Regions from separate parts of the Quatrionicoccus australiensis genome, predicted to be linked through region 2. Evidence: riboswitches for the same ligand, from Rfam matches in the RefSeq annotation. Region 2 holds a riboswitch; the other holds the start of a gene.
What was found. A riboswitch is a leader RNA that binds a small molecule or an ion and turns the genes downstream of it on or off. The one in region 2 is predicted to bind cyclic di-GMP.
Positions count from the first base shown of each region.

Region 1: it holds a riboswitch for cyclic di-GMP, as region 2 does, so the genes downstream of both, KI612_RS17445 (M10 family metallopeptidase C-terminal domain-containing protein) here and KI612_RS01285 (HDOD domain-containing protein) in region 2, are expected to answer to the same signal.

Region 1 is NZ_CP075188.1:3,658,293-3,666,112, forward strand. It holds gene KI612_RS17445 (M10 family metallopeptidase C-terminal domain-containing protein) at 1-1,944, opposite strand, end outside; cyclic di-GMP riboswitch class I at 2,003-2,092, opposite strand; gene leuE (leucine efflux protein LeuE) at 2,204-2,851, shown strand; gene KI612_RS17455 (50S ribosomal protein L11 methyltransferase) at 2,879-4,018, opposite strand; RNA gene rnpB (RNase P RNA component class A) at 4,118-4,510, opposite strand; gene KI612_RS17465 (class I SAM-dependent methyltransferase) at 4,622-5,302, opposite strand; gene KI612_RS17470 (Lrp/AsnC family transcriptional regulator) at 5,459-5,929, opposite strand; gene leuA (2-isopropylmalate synthase) at 6,103-7,794, shown strand.
Region 2 is NZ_CP075188.1:272,750-280,569, reverse strand. It holds gene KI612_RS01295 (methyl-accepting chemotaxis protein) at 1-191, opposite strand, end outside; gene KI612_RS01290 (VTT domain-containing protein) at 460-1,377, opposite strand; cyclic di-GMP riboswitch class I at 1,611-1,703, shown strand; gene KI612_RS01285 (HDOD domain-containing protein) at 1,777-2,658, shown strand; gene KI612_RS01280 (GGDEF domain-containing protein) at 2,676-3,830, opposite strand; gene KI612_RS01275 (pirin family protein) at 4,003-4,881, opposite strand; gene KI612_RS01270 (FMN-dependent NADH-azoreductase) at 4,940-5,539, opposite strand; gene KI612_RS01265 (LysR family transcriptional regulator) at 5,675-6,577, shown strand; gene KI612_RS01260 (class I SAM-dependent methyltransferase) at 6,675-7,424, shown strand; gene KI612_RS01255 (sensor histidine kinase) at 7,424-7,820, shown strand, end outside.

The DNA.
Region 1 (7,820 bases), 790 kb from region 2:
GCCAATCAGGATGTCGTTGCCGGCACCACCGTTCAGGATATTGCTGGCTGCATTGCCAACCAGGATGTTGACCAGATCGTTGCCGGTGCCGGTGCTGGCGACCAGACCGGTCAGCGTCAGATTCTCGACATTGGCAGACAGGGTGCAACTCACCGACGAGAACACGTTGTCCACGCCCTGATTCAGCAGTTCAACGATCTTGTCGTTTGGATTGTCGAGCAGATAGGTATCGTTGCCCAGCCCGCCAATCAGCGTGTCCGCACCATCTCCGCCATCAAGTACATTGTTGGCGGCATTCCCGGTCAGCGTATTGTTGAGCGCATTGCCCGCACCGTTGACCGCTGCCGTTCCGGTCAGCGTCAGATTTTCGATATTGGCCCCCAGAGTCTGGCCGAATGCCGACAGGACTGTATCCATACCTTGCCCGACCAACTCGACAACAACATCGCGGGTGCTGTCGAGAAGGTAGGTGTCGTTACCGATACCGCCGGCCATGGTGTCGTTACCGGCACCACCATCCAGCAGATTGTTGCCACTGTTGCCGATCAGCGTATTGTCCAACGCGTTGCCGGTGCCATTGATCGAGGCCGTGCCGGCCAGGGCAAGCTTTTCCACGTTGCCGGTCAGGGTATAGCTGACTGCCGACTGCACCAGGTCAGTACCCTGCCCGACCTGCTCGATGACGACATCCAGCGCATTATCGACGACATAGATGTCGTTACCCAGGCCGCCGGCCATGATGTCGGCGCCCGCCAGACCATTCAGGATATTGTCGCCGGCATTGCCGAGCAGACTGTTGGCGACGGCGCTCCCGGTCGCATTGATATTGGCCGAGCCACTCAGCACCAGATTTTCGAGATTCGCCCCCAGGGTCAGCGAAAGCGAAGCAATCACGGTGTCGTTGCCCTGTCCGGCCAGCTCGATGGCCTTGTCCTGCAGATTATCGACAACATAAGTGTCATTGCCCAGGCCACCGGTCATGCTGTCGACGCCAGCGCCGCCATTGAGGATGTTGTCGGCCGCATTGCCGATCAGGATGTCATTGCCGGCACCGCCAACGGCATTTTCGATCACGACATTGCGGGCGATCGAGATGTTGTTGGTCATTGCATCGCAGTTGGAAAAACTGCCGGCAACCAGCGAAATGCGTGAAGCACCGGCAAAGCCGGAGAGGTCGAGCGTGTCGTTGCCGGCCGCATCATAGATGCAGAGTACCGGATGGGCGTTGGCGGCAAAGTCGAAAACCGTACCGGTCAACGTGCTGTTAAAGCCATAAACGGTATTGCCACTGCGCGTCGAGGTATCGACGCCGTAAAGCGCCTGCAGCGCCATGATGTCGTTCATCATCGGCGTTTGCGCGTAGTGCACCTTGTTGTCGCCGGCAATCCAGTCGGAGCCGGTCTTGGCTGCGGTGAAGTAAGACATGATGGTGTATTGCTGGCTGTCCTGCATGTACACCGCGCTCATCTCGTAAGTCGGTGAGCCACCGTTGTAGGCACCGGGATGCGACAGCCCGAGGGCATGGCCGATTTCATGGCCGATCGCCATGCCGCCCCAGTCGCCCAGCGTCGGATTGACCAGGTTGTTGGTGCCCGAGTTGCTACCGTAAGCCGGATTCAGATAAACGCCGGCACCATAGCTGCTGGGGTAATACGAATAGGCGTAAGACGGGGCAGAACTGTTGGCCAGCGTGATGTTGGCCTTCGCACCATCGGCAATGCGCACGATGGAAGCACCGACCACATCATCCCAGGCACGCATCCAGTAATCGGTCATCGCCTGCTGGCTGGCCGTGGCATGCGAAAAGCCGGCGCTCTCGGGTGCGGCAGCCGAAATGCTGGTCGGAAAATTGTAGGTGATGACGCTGCTGTGCCATGCGGCACCACCCGTATTGGTCAGCGAAGTGACAACCTGGGCATCGTTGTAAACCGGTTTGGCGGCCATCGTGAATCCTCAAGGCAAGGAAGACGAATGGCGCAAAGCGAGCAGGAGAAGCATCCATCCTGGCAACCCGGCGAACCTGACATCTCGCGATGCGGTAGTCCCGTGGCTTTGCGTCACCGCCTTTCGAACGGTTTTGCATTTAACTGATATATGCGACAACTTTAGCACTTTTTACATTATTAAAGCAAGCCCGGACAGATCCCCCCCCATATGGTCACCTGGACTTGTAAAATCCACTTTTACCGCACGGGGCAAACCCATGTTCTACGGCATCACCGATCTCGCCACCTTCGTCCTGGGAACCATCGCCATCGTGCTGCTGCCCGGGCCGAACTCACTGTACGTGATGACAATCGCCTCGCGCCTGGGCATTGCGAAAGGCTACCAAGGTGCCTGCGGCATCTTTGTCGGCGATACGGTGCTGATGATTCTCTCGGTGACCGGGATTTCGTCGCTGTTGCAAACCACGCCGGCCCTGTTCATGGCGCTCAAGTACGCTGGAGCCGCCTATCTTGCCTGGCTGGGCATCAACCTGCTGCGGGCGGCCCGGCGCACCTGGCGCGGCGCCGGCAAGGCGCAGCTGGAAACGACAACGCTGGAAACCGCGCGGCCATTTCGCACGGCCTTGCTGATCAGCCTGACCAATCCCAAGGCCATCCTCTTTTTCGTGTCCTTCTTCATCCAGTTCGTCGCCCACGACTATCCGCACCCGGCCTTGTCCTTCCTGATTCTCGGGGTGATTGTGCAGATCCTCAGCGCGCTTTACCTGACCGGACTGATTTTCGGCGGTACGCACCTGGCGCGGCATTTCCGCGAACGGCAACGCCTGGCGGCAGTCGGCAACCTGGCGGTTGGCGGCCTGTTCATCGGCTTCGGCATCAAGCTGGCGAGCGCGACGCTGGGCTAAGGCTGCCGGCACCATCGCCGGAGCGGACTATGCGCCCGCCAGCCCGAGTCGCCACAAGGAGGTGACCTCGGCGGCGCGCGCCGCGTGCAGCGGGTCGCTCGCGTCGCGCGTCTTCGGGTGTTGCGGGCGGGTGTCAAGGCGATCGATGACGCGCAGGCCGCCGGCGGCAATCCAGCCCTGCAGTTCTTCGCGCGAGCGCAGGCCGAGGTGTTCGGCGAGATCGGAAAGAATCAGCCAGCCCTCGCCGCCCGGCGTCAGATGCGCCGCCAGGCCGCCGAGGAAGCCGCGCAGCATGCGCGAATCGGGGTCGTAGACGGCGTATTCGATCGGCGAACTGGGCTGCGCCGGCACCCAGGGCGGGTTGCAGACGACGAGCGGGGCGCGGCCTTCGGGGAAGAGATCGGCTTTCTGCAACTGCACCGCAGCGGCCAAGCCGAGTTTTTGCACGTTTTCCGTGGCGCAGGCCAGTGCCCGGTCGTCCATGTCGGTCGCCACGACCTGCGCGACACCACGGCGGGCGAGGATGGCGGCGATGATGCCGGAGCCGGTGCCGATGTCGAAGGCGAGCGCGCAATCGGCCGGCAACGGCGCGCGCGCGACCAAGTCGACATATTCGCCGCGCACCGGCGAGAAAACGCCGTAATGCGGGTAGATGCGGCCTTCGACGGCAGGCACCGGGATGCCCTTCTTGCGCCATTCGTAAGCGCTGATCACGGCCAGCAGTTCGCGCAGCGCGACGACGCTCGCCGCGCCGTCCGGTTCGCCCCAGGCGGCGCGACAGGCGTCTGCAGTTTCCTGGGCGCGGCGCAGCGGCACGCTGAAATCGCCGGCCACCGGCACGAGCAGGCGCGCCAGCAAGGCAGCGCGTTCGCCCTGCGTCTGGCGATGCCGGGCGAAGGCTTCGGCCGCGGTTTTTGCCGGTTTGCCGCGCCCCGCGCCGAAACGACGGTCGGCGCGCTTGCTCAGCGCTTCCATGAGATGCCGGGCATTGACCCAGTCGCCGCGCCAGAGCAGCGCCGTGCCGGCCTCCATCTGGCGGTAGGCGGCATCGGCCGAGGTGCGATCATCGGCAATGGCAACGGTGGACGGCGCCGCCAGAGCGGCTTCGGAGCGCCAGACGGCGCGCTGGGTTTGGCCGGCTTCCGACCATACAAGAGTGGCATTCATGGCGGCATTGTAAGCCCAGGGCCGGAAACGGCTTTGCCCGTTTCCGTACGGTCGACCGCTGCGGCCGGGCATTTTTCACCGCAACGATCAAGAAAGAAGTTGGAAAGCCGGCCGATAAGCCGGGTTCTGTTCCCCCCTTGCGGGGTTCGGCAATCATTCCTCTAGGCCTGCCATTGCTGACAGGCTCAAGCAACCTACCCGGAAGCAGCGCGGGCCACGCCTAGTGCTTCCCTATTTGGTCTTGCTCCGGATGGGGTTTGCCATGCCGTCCGCCGTTACCGTGGACGCGGTGAGCTCTTACCTCGCCGTTTCACCCTTACCTGATCTCCTTGCGGAGCCATCGGCGGTTTGTTTTCTGTTGCACTTTCCGTTGCCTTGGGTCTTGCGACTTATAGCACCCAGTCGTTAACTGGCATCCTGCCCTGCGGAGCCCGGACTTTCCTCCCGGCAGCGAAGTTGCCCCCGCCGCCCAGCGATTGCCTGGCCGACTTTCCAGGCGCGGATTATACGCACCCCGGCGTCGGCCCGGCCGACTATCGCGCCGCCGGGCGGTCGACCGCAAAAAACAGTGCATTTTCATCTTGCGCAGCAAGCCCGCATCACTCAACTGCTCAGCGCATCGCCGACCCGGTCGACGCGGCGAAAACGCAGGAAATGCCCCTTGTAGGCTTCGCCGTCGGCAAAGATGCAATCGGCGCTGCTTTCGCTGTAGAGATAGCCCTGACCGGCCATGGCTCGGCGAAAGGCCGGCCGGTTGCCGCGGTTCGGGTCGACGATCAGCACTTCCGCCCCCGCTGCTGCGTGGCGCTCGATGAAGGCGGCGAGCACGGCCGGCTGGTCGCGCTCGTAGAGCAGGTCGCTGCCGATGATCAGATCGAATTTGCCGAGCCCGGGATTGGCCGCCGCCCAGTTGCCGTCCTCGTACTTGAGCGGCCCGAGATGGTTGAGCAGCCGGTTCTCCTCGAGAAAGAGGCGGCTCAGCGGATGGCAGTCGCTGGCCGTCATGTCGCCCTGGCGACGATGCACGACCAGGCTGGCCAGGCCGAGGCCGGCGCCGATTTCGAGAATGCGCTTGCCGGTCAGCGCGTAACTGTCCATGACCCCGGCCAGCACCCGCGCCGAGGGCCAGACCTGCCCGAACAGGGACCAGCTGGCCGAGGAGATGCCGAGCCCGGCGGCCTCGCCGAGCGGATCGTCGAATTGCTGACTGTCGAGCAGCGAGCGGATCAGGTAATCCGTGCTGCCGACGCTGATCGTCTGGTAGCGGACCTGGTAGTCGGCCATGGGCATTCCTCCCGGAACAAGGCGTGGTGGCGAATCAGAAAATGTTCTGATCGAACGGGCACGACGCTTGGGGAAGTGGAATGCGGGCCGAAGAGGCAGTCGCTGGGACGGGCCGGCAAGCGGCCTGACGTCAGGGTAACACTTTGCCGGGCCGAATCACTCGGCAGGCAAGGGCAGCGCCGTACGGTCGACGACCTTTCTGAGCACAAAACTGGAATGCACGCCGGTGACACCCTGGATGCGGGTGATCTTGTTGAGCAGCAGATCCTGGTAGGCATCCATGTCGCGGATTACCACCTTGAGCTGGTAATCCGACTGCTGGCCGGTGATCAGCAGGCACTCCAGCACTTCCGGGATTTCTGCAATCGTCGCCTCCAGGTTGGCGAAGCGCTCCGGCGTGTGCTGGTCCATCGAGATGCCGATCAGCGCCATCAGCGACAGGCCGAGCTTCTTGGCGTCGAGCAGCGCGCGGTAGCCGGTGATCAGGCCGGCCTCTTCCAGCGTGCGCACCCGGCGCAGACAGGGCGACGGCGACAGGCCGATGCGGTCGGCCAGATCCTGGTTGCTGATCCGGCCGTCCTGCTGCAACAGGGCGAGAATCTGGCGGTCGTAGCGGTCGAGTTGCATGATATTTCCGGCTTTTTCAACAAGTAGAAATATTAATTCAATAACTAAAAATATAGCGCAATTAAATTGCCAATTACATGCAAAACAAGGCAAACAACGCAAGCACCTGCCGCGCCTTTTTCCGTAACATGACGTCCATCGAATCAATGCTTGCCGCTACAGGAGCTGTCATCATGTTGCCCAACCCCGCCGCCAAATACACCGCTTTTGCCCCCATCCAGCTCGTCGACCGCCAGTGGCCGAGCCGCGTCATCACGACGCCGCCGATCTGGATGAGTACCGATTTGCGCGACGGCAACCAGGCCTTGTTCGAGCCGATGAACGCCGACAAGAAGATGCAGATGTTCAAGACGCTCTGCGCCATCGGCTTCAAGGAAATCGAGATCGCCTTCCCGTCGGCTTCCGAAACCGAATTCGGCTTCGTGCGCCGCCTCATCGAGGAAAAGCACATTCCCGACGACGTCACCATCGAAGTGCTCACCCAGGCCCGCGAACACCTCATCCGCCGCACCTTCGAGTCGCTCAAGGGGGCCAGGCAGGCCATCGTCCACGTCTATAACGCGACCTGCAAGACCTTCCGCGACAACGTGTTCGGCATGAGCAAGGATGAAGTCGTGGCCATGGCGGTCGACGCCGTCAAATTGATCAAAATGCTCGCCGACGAACTCGAGCGTACCGACGGCACGAAGATCACCCTCGAATACAGCCCGGAACTCTTCACCGCGACCGAACTCGATTTCGCCAAGGAAGTCTGCGACGCGGTGACCGCCGCCTGGGGCGCGACGCCGGAGCGCAAGGTCATCCTCAATCTCCCGACCACGGTCGAGATCGCGACACCCAACATCTACGCCGACCAGATCGAGTGGATGCACCGCAACCTCGCCCGCCGCGACAGCGTCATCATCAGCCTCCACCCGCACAACGATCGCGGCACCGCCGTCGCCGCCGCCGAACTCGGCCTCATGGCCGGTGCCGACCGCGTCGAGGGCTGCCTTTTCGGCAACGGCGAGCGCACCGGCAATGTCGACCTGGTCACCGTCGCGCTCAACATGTACACCCAGGGCGTGCATCCCGGCCTCGATTTTTCCGACATCAACGCCGTCGCCCGTACTTTCGAACACTGCACCCAGCTCCCGATCCATCCGCGCCACCCGTACGTCGGGGATCTCGTATTCACGGCCTTCTCCGGCTCCCACCAGGACGCCATCAAGAAGGGGTTTACTGCTCAAGAGGCAGTCGAGCAATGGGCGGTGCCCTATCTCCCGATCGATCCGGCCGACGTCGGCCGTTCCTACGATTCGGTGATCCGGGTGAATAGCCAGTCGGGCAAGGGCGGCATCGCCTACCTCATGGAAACCGAGCACGGCGTGGTCATGCCGCGCCGCCTCCAGGTCGAGTTCTCGGGCGTCGTGCAGCAGCACACCGACACGCATGGCGGCGAAGTCAGCGCCGACGACATCTGGAACCTCTTCGCGAAAAACTACCTCGACAGCGTGGCGCCGGTGCGTTACCTCGGCCACCATCTCTTCGAGCACGGCAGCGCCCAGGGCATCCGCCTCAATGTCGAAATCGACGGCACGCCGCACTTGCTCACCGGCGAAGGCAACGGCCCGATCAACGCGACGGTGCACGCCTTGCAGAGCGCCGGCATCCGGATCCAGGTGCGCAGCTACGAAGAGCGTTCGATGGTGCCGATGGGCGAGGACGGCAATGCCCGCGCCTGCGCCTTCATGGAAATTGCCGGCAACGGTAGCGGCGACTGCTACGGCGTCGGCATGGATGCCAACATCGTCACCGCCTCGATCAAGGCCTTGCTCAGCGGCATCAACCGGATCGGCGTCGCCCGCAACGAACAGGCCGCCTGATCGGGTCAGACAAAAAAGGCGGGGCG
Region 2 (7,820 bases):
GTCTTGAAATGAACCTGGGCGGCACGCGCCCTGTCGATGGCATCGACAACCACCGCATGGCGAACAATCGCCTCGTTCAGCGCATTATTCAGCTTGCTCGCCTGCAGGAAAGAAAACAGGCCGACGCTGACCAGCGCCAACAAGGCAGCTGCAACAAGAATGAGCAGCTTTTGCTTGATTTGGATATTCATGGCCGAGCAAACCTCTTTAGGGGTGACGAAGCAGGATATTTGACGAAAACGCACATGACAATAATGCCATATATATCAAATATGGCAAAACATCATTACATGCGTTTTCCCGCTGCTGTCATCCCTGTTTACGCGAGCGCTTCTCCTCAACAAACCGGGCGCTACTATTTGTATCGGCTGCAAAAATCCGACATTCGCTACCCGGGAAAGTTCCAACCCGGGAGGTTTTACATCTGGTCAGGTGGAAATTTCTGTCTCCCCGGCCAGCTTAGCCGTTCGCCGCCAGCCAGGCCGCGTAGCCGCCCTGCAAGGGTCGCACCGACAAATAGCCTGCCTCGAGCAGCCGATGCGCGGCGAGGATCGCACCGGCATCCTCCGGACAATTGCACAGAGTGACGATGGGCTGATGCTTGGGCCACGCGCCGACCGCATCAAGCAGGCGATCATGTTCGGCCAGGGTGGCACCGCTGATCGGGCCACTCTCGGCGACCATGGCCGGGCCGCGCAGGTCGAGCAGAAGCGGGGCTTGTCCGGACGCCATGGCGGCCAGCAGTTCGTCGGGGGTGATGTGCGGCACGACCGACAATTGCTGGAAGCGATATTTCTGCCACAGCTTCCAGCCCAGCCAGACGACGATCACACCGCCCGCCACGATCAGCGCACCGCCGGCATGCCGGTCGAGCATGCCAATCGTCGCTTGCACCTCGTCACGCAGGAGCCAGCCGGTGATCAGCGCCAGTCCGGCCCAGAGCGCGGCACCGGTGGCCGCAGCGAGCAGGAAGCCGGGCAAGCGCATGCGCAAGGCGCCGGCAATCGGCGGAGCGACGGTGGAAAAGCCGGGAATGAACTTGGCCACGACCAGCGAGCCAAGCCCCCAGCGCACGAAGCGCGCTTCCGTCTGGCTGACGCAGGAGCCGGGGTTGATCGACAGGCGGCACAGCCCGGACAGCACCCGGTAGCCGAAGGCCCGGCCGGCCAAATACCACATCCAGTCGGCAAGCACCGAGGCAACAATGGCCGCAGCCAGAATGCTGGCCAGTTGCCCGGAACCGAGGGCAAGGCTGCCGGCCAGCAGCAAGGTGGGCACCGCCGGCACCGGCAGGCCGACCTGTTGCGCCAGCACGTTGAGAAAAACGACCCAGACCGCATCGCGCTGCAGGGATTCACTGAGCTGGGAGAAGTCCATTGCGGCGCCTTCCGTTTTTGGGATGGATATTGTCGCATCCGGGATGGTTTCCTGAACGCCCCGATGCATGCGACGAGCAGCTTCGCCATCGGTCGCAACCATGCCGCAATCGGGCGCCGCAAAAAGCGCCTTTTTTAACGGTCGACCGCCCGACGGGAGCTCTTTTCACGGACTGTGACAGTTATTTGATTTAACGCAACAGTGTGTCGAAAAGCGCTGCTAAGGTGGCGGCTCATTGATCAGGGCAAACCCGTCGAAAGGCGGGGACGCAAAGCTTCCAGTCTAATGAACCGGTCCGCCGGCTCGATGACAGTGGGGTTGCCAACAAGGCAGTTGCAGCGTGTGCGGGCAGGATGCCCTCGATCTCCGAATCGTTCGTTATCTCTGGAGGTTGTTGCCATGCTCAACGAAGCCGTCATCAATACCGAGGTTGCCGCCGACTCCGTCTCCGACATTCTCAAGACCATTTTCATCCCGCCCTGCCCCGTGGTTGTCGCTGCCCTGCTCAAGGAGGCGCGCTGTGCCGATGTCGATTTCAACAAGATCATCCGCCTGATCAGCGGCGATCTCAGTCTGGCGGCATCGATGATGAAGACGGCCAACTCGCCGATCTTTGCGCTGCGCAACAAGGTCGAGACAGTGCAGAAGGCGGCGGCCGTGCTCGGCTTGAAGAACATCCTGTGCATCGTCAACGGCCTGGCGCTGAAACGCTCGCTGTCATCGAACGGCGTCAGCATGGAACGTTTCTGGGAGCGTTCGAATTACCATGCCACCGTGTCGACCCGGCTGGCGCGGCGGGTGCCCGGCATCAGCCAGGAGGATGCCTACACCTTCGGACTGTTCCACGATTGCGGCATTCCCATCCTGATGCAGCGTTTTCCCGACTACAAGGAGACACTGCTCATCGCCAACCGCTCGGCCAAAGCCGTGTGGGAGACGGAAACCGAGCGGCATGGCACGGACCACGTAACGGTAGGCGCCATGCTGGCGCACAACTGGCACCTGCCGGAACTGATCGTCAAGGCGATCCGCATGCATCACAATTTCGAAATCCTCTCCGACAGCGCGTCGACCGTCAGCGACGAAGTGCGCGCCCTGACCGCGATCTCCCTGCTCGCCGACCACCTGATCGCGCGCTTCCTCGATGTGCCGGACGAAACGGAATGGATGGCGCACGGCACCGCCGCCCTCAACTACCTCAATTTCGACGAGGAAGAACTGGCCGAACTGCAGTGCGATGTCGAGGAAGATCTCAACACCATACGCCTCGATCGCAGCTGAACGACTGCGCGGCAGCCTCAGGTCGCCACGACGTCCTGGTCGGACCAGGCCATGACCCGGTTTCGCCCCGCCGCCTTGGCCTGATAGAGGGCTTCGTCGGCGCAACTGAGCATGTGCTCGATGGTATAGCCTTCGCTGGCGACGCCGATACTGACCGTGTTGACGACGGTTTCGCCGTCGATGCGCAGCGTTTGTCCGGCGCAGGCGCGACAGAGGCGCTCGGCCAGCACCATCGCCTCGCCGAGCGGCGTATCGGGCAGGAGCATGGCGAATTCTTCACCGCCCAGCCGGCCGCAGATATCGGATTTACGCCGGCTCTCCTTCAGTTGCACGGCCAGATGGCGGAGCACGGCATCGCCGATGGCGTGGCCGAAACGGTCGTTGATCTGCTTGAAATGGTCGGCGTCGATCATGACGACGCTGAGCGGCAAGCGCTTGCGTTCACAATAATTGGCCAGAACCTGTCCCTGCTCGAAAAAGGCCCGCCGGTTTTCCAGGCCGGTCAGTTCGTCGGTATGCGCCATCTGTTCGGCTTTCTGCCGGGCAGCCTCGAGGCGGTAGGTGAGCCGGAAATTATCGGCCTGGGCGGCAGACATCGCGTTACCGGCCTGGATCAGGACGCCGATGAACAACAGCGCGGCGACGCCGAGGCTGACTTCCATCGGCTGACCACAGGCAACAAACCATAGCGTCGTCGGCAGCAGAACACTGGTCATCGCCCCCATGACCATGTAGCGCCGCGCCGAGTAGTGCGAAAAGGCGCCGGCTGACATGCCGAGCAAGAAAAGAAATTCGACGAGGCGGTAGAGCAGCGTGCTTTCGCTGACAAACCACAGCATGCCCAGGCCCCAGAAGGAGGACGTGGCAAACAGCGTCAGGGCGTACGGCTTTTCCCAGTCGAGGATCTGCAAACCTTGCGGCTGGCACTTCCAGTATTGCCGGAACAGGGTGTAGCGGAGCATGCTGCAGAAGCAGAGCACGAACAACCAGCCGAGCAACAGTTCGTGCCGCACTTCGCCCCACAAGGTCTGGCAGACGATCGCGGCAACGAGAACGCTGATGTAAACCGCCGGAAAGGACTGCCGGAACAAAAGGTGCAGTTGATCGGCCCGGACGCGCAGCGCGAGATCGGGTGAAGCATCGTCAGGCAGTGATCGGGCAAGCGGGTGCATGGCGGGCGTCGCAAGGAAAGCGCCCGCCGGGGCGGAAAAACGGGCGGGCGAACGTACATTTGAGCCGATTGGCTTGGCGCTGTAAACCGCCCGCTCCGGCCCTATTCGCACGACATGCCGCACTTATTCGCGAGGCATGCCGCGGCTACCGGGCAGCAGCGACCGCATCGCCTTACAGCGCCTGCACCACTGCTGCCTCGAACTTGCCATCACGGTAGTCGCGCAGCGTCTGCTCGATCTGCTCGGCAGTGTTCATGACGAACGGCCCGTATTGAGCGATCGCTTCGTTGAGCGGCTGGCCGGCAACCAGGATCAGACGGCTGTCTTCCGCGGCTTCGACCCGCACACTGCCGGCACCGTCGTTAGCGAAAATGGCCATCTGGCGATCGTTGACCGTTGTCCCGCCGATATCGGCCCGGCCGCGATAGACGTAGGCGAAGGCGTTATGCCCGGCCGGGACCGCCTGCTCGAAATGGCTGCCGGCGGGCAGGTGGATGTCGAGGTAGAGCGGTTCGGTCACCGGGCGTTGTACCGCGCCGGCCGTGCCCTGGCTCTCGCCGGCGATGACGCGCACGTGCACGCCGTTGGCCGCGGTGTATTCCGGAATCGCATTCGCCGGAATATCGCGGTAATTCGGCGCAATCATCTTGTCGACCGCCGGCAGGTTGAGCCAGAGTTGGAAGCCTTCCATGAGGCCCGATTCCTGTTCCGGCAATTCGGAATGGATCAGGCCGCTGCCGGCGACCATCCACTGCGCGCTGCCCGGCCCGAGCAGGCCGCGGTTGCCGGCGCTGTCGTGGTGGCGCATGCGCCCGGCCAGCATGTAGGTGATGGTTTCGAAACCGCGGTGCGGATGATCGGGGAAACCGCCGATGTAGTCGTCCGGATTCTCGTTGCGGAACGCGTCGAGCATCAGGAAGGGATCGAGCCGGCGTTGCAGGTCCTGGGTCAGGACGCGGGTCAGGCGTACGCCGGCACCATCGGAAGTCGCCTTGCCGTGAACGAGACGCTCGACCTTGCGGAAGGTGTTTGCGGCATTTTGCGTGGTCATGTTGGTACTCCTTGTGGCTGGCCGGCGGGCAGGTTTCCCTGCCCGTTCAGACCGGGAATCAGGCAAAAAGTTGGTCCAGATGCGCATCGGCTTCGGCAAAGGCCTTGGCAGCCGATTCGGCGCCCATGGCCAGGCCTTCGGCGTAGATGAATTCGACGTCGCTCAGACCGAGGAAGGCAAGCACGCTCTGCAGGTAAGGCACCTGCGAGTCGGCCGGGGTGCCGCGGTAGAGACCGCCACGGGCCAGCGCAACGTAAACCTTCTTGCCTTTGAGCAGGCCTTCCGGACCGTTCTCGGTGTAGCGGAAGGTGACGCCGGCGCGGGCGATGGCATCAATCCAGGTCTTCAGTTGCACCGGCACGCCGAAGTTGTACATCGGCACGCCGAGCACGATGACGTCGCTGGCCTGGACCTGGGCGATCAGCGCATCGTCGAGGGCGACGCGCGCCGCCTGTTCCGGCGAGCGCTGTTCGGCCGGGGTGAACAAGGCACCGAGAGCCGGCTCGTCGAGCACCGGATGCGGCTGGGCGGCGAGGTCACGCAGTTCGACGACGGCTTGCGGGTTGGCAGCGAGCAGGCGGGCGGTGACGGCATCGGCCAGACGGGTCGAGTTGGCACCGGCAGAACGGGCACTGGCGTTGATTTGCAGGATTTTCATGATCTTTTCTCCGTTGAGGTTGGCTTTCCGGGTCGGTCAGGCCGACACCATGGAACAGATGATATTGACAACAATATCGCACCGGAAGCCGTCGGATTGGGTATCATTATTCCATTAATGAACCAATAAGCTGCCATGAGCCTGGATGCCAACGACCTGCTGCTGTTCGCGCTGATCATGGAGACGGGCAGCTTCGCGCGTGCTGCCGAACGCGCCGGCCTGCCGAAATCGACGCTGTCGCGCCGCCTGACCGCGCTCGAGGCCAAGCTCGGCGAGCGCCTGCTGACGCGTAGCACGCGCCGCCTCAGCATCACCGAGTTCGGCGAACGCATTCTCGAGCATGCCAAGCGTCTGCTTGAGGAAACCGAGGCAGCGACGGACATTGCCCAGCATCGCCAGGCCATGCCGCGCGGTGTGCTGCGCGTCTCGATGCCGCCCGATTTCGTCGAGCTGGACCTGACCCGCCTGCTCCTGCAATACGCTGCCGCTTACCCGGAAGTACGGCTCGAACTCGACCTGTCGCCGCGCCGCGTCGACCTGCTGGCCGAACGCTTCGACATCGCCATCCGCGCCGCCAGCCGCCTGCCCGACGACAACGCGCTGGTCGCCCGCCAGCTCTGCCAGATGCACAACGGCCTCTATGCCAGCCCGGCCTATCTGGCGCGCTACGGCGAGCCGACGACACCGGCCGACCTGACCAGTCACATCGGCCTCGGGCTGATTGGCGGCAATGGCGATGCCGTAGCCTGGCGCCTGACGCGCGGCAACGAAACCTGGGAAGGCACGCCGAACGGCCCGCTCGCCGCCAACTCACCCGGCCTGCAACGCGACCTGGCGGCGCACGGCATGGGCATCGTCGGCTTGACCGACCGTTTTGCCGAAAACCTGGTCGCCCAGGGCCTGCTCAAGCGCATCCTGCCCGCGTGGCAGTTGCCCGGCATCACCATCTGGTGCGTGACCCCCGGCCGCCGCCTGCTGCCGGCCCGGACCACCGCCTTCATCGACCTGTTGCGCAGCGTCCTGAATGCCGGTGCATAAATCAGCCCGGCCAACGGTCGACCGTCGCAGAACGGCAAAAACCGGTTGCCATGCCGCAAACCTGATCGTGCCGGCATATTTCCCTTAGAATCGCGCCATGTCTGCCACTCCCCAACGCCAATTCGCCCTGCAAGGGGCCGCTGTCATTCTCGTCCTGTCGCTCGCCTGGCCCTACTTTGGCTGGCAGGTCGGCGCCATTCCCTGGCTGGAAACCAGCCTGGCGATCGGCGGCGTGGCCTTCATCTTTGCGACCCTGTCGCGGCAGCCATGGTGGTGGCGTGTCATGCACGCCGGCTTCATGCCGCTGATCTGGCTGACCCAGGGGCTGAATATCGAACCAGGCTGGTTCCTGCTCGCTTTTGTGCTGCTTTTGCTGGTTTACCGTGGCGCCCTGTCCGGCCAGGTACCGCTCTACCTGTCCAACCGGCAGACCGTACAGGCGCTCGCCGACCTGCTCGCCGAACGCGGCCCTGGCCGCTTTCTCGATCTCGGTTCCGGCCTTGGCAGCACCACGGTGCCCTTGGCCGACCACCTGCCGGACAGTCATTTCACCGGTTATGAGAACGCACCGCTGACCTGGCTGGTCGGCCGCGTGCTCAGCCTCGGCCGGCCCAACATCCAGTGGCGCTGGGACGATCTCTGGCAGGCAAAGCTGGGCGACTACGACGTGGTTTACGCCTTCCTCTCGCCAGCCCCGATGGAAAAACTGTGGCACAAGGTCGAGGCCGAAATGGCGCCGGGCAGCCTGTTCATCAGCAACACTTTCCCGGTGCCCGGCCGCGCTCCCGACCGCGTCATCGAAGTCGACTGCACGCCGCCCCGGCCGCTGTACTGCTACCAGCGCTGATGCTCAAGAGAAAGCCGGAAACCCTCGCCCTTATCGTTGCCCTGATCGGCACGCTGATCGTTCTTTTCGTCTTTCTCACCGACCTGCTGCTTGCCCGCCATCGCGACACCGAGGCTGGCGAACGTCGCCTGCAACACTTCGGCATCATGATGGCCGAACACACGGCACGCGCCTTCGAAGCCGTCGATGTACTGCTGCGCGAAATGGCCGTCGACCTGTCGAACAACCGGCGCAACTGGGAAAAATGGGAAGCCAGCCAGGGCTGGGAATATGTTGCCCAGCGCCACTCGCGCGCCATGCCGCAATTGCGCGACCTGATCATCTTCGACCGCAATGGCGACCAGCGCTTCATCTCGACCTATTTCCCGACACCGCACGTCAACGTCCAGGACCTCC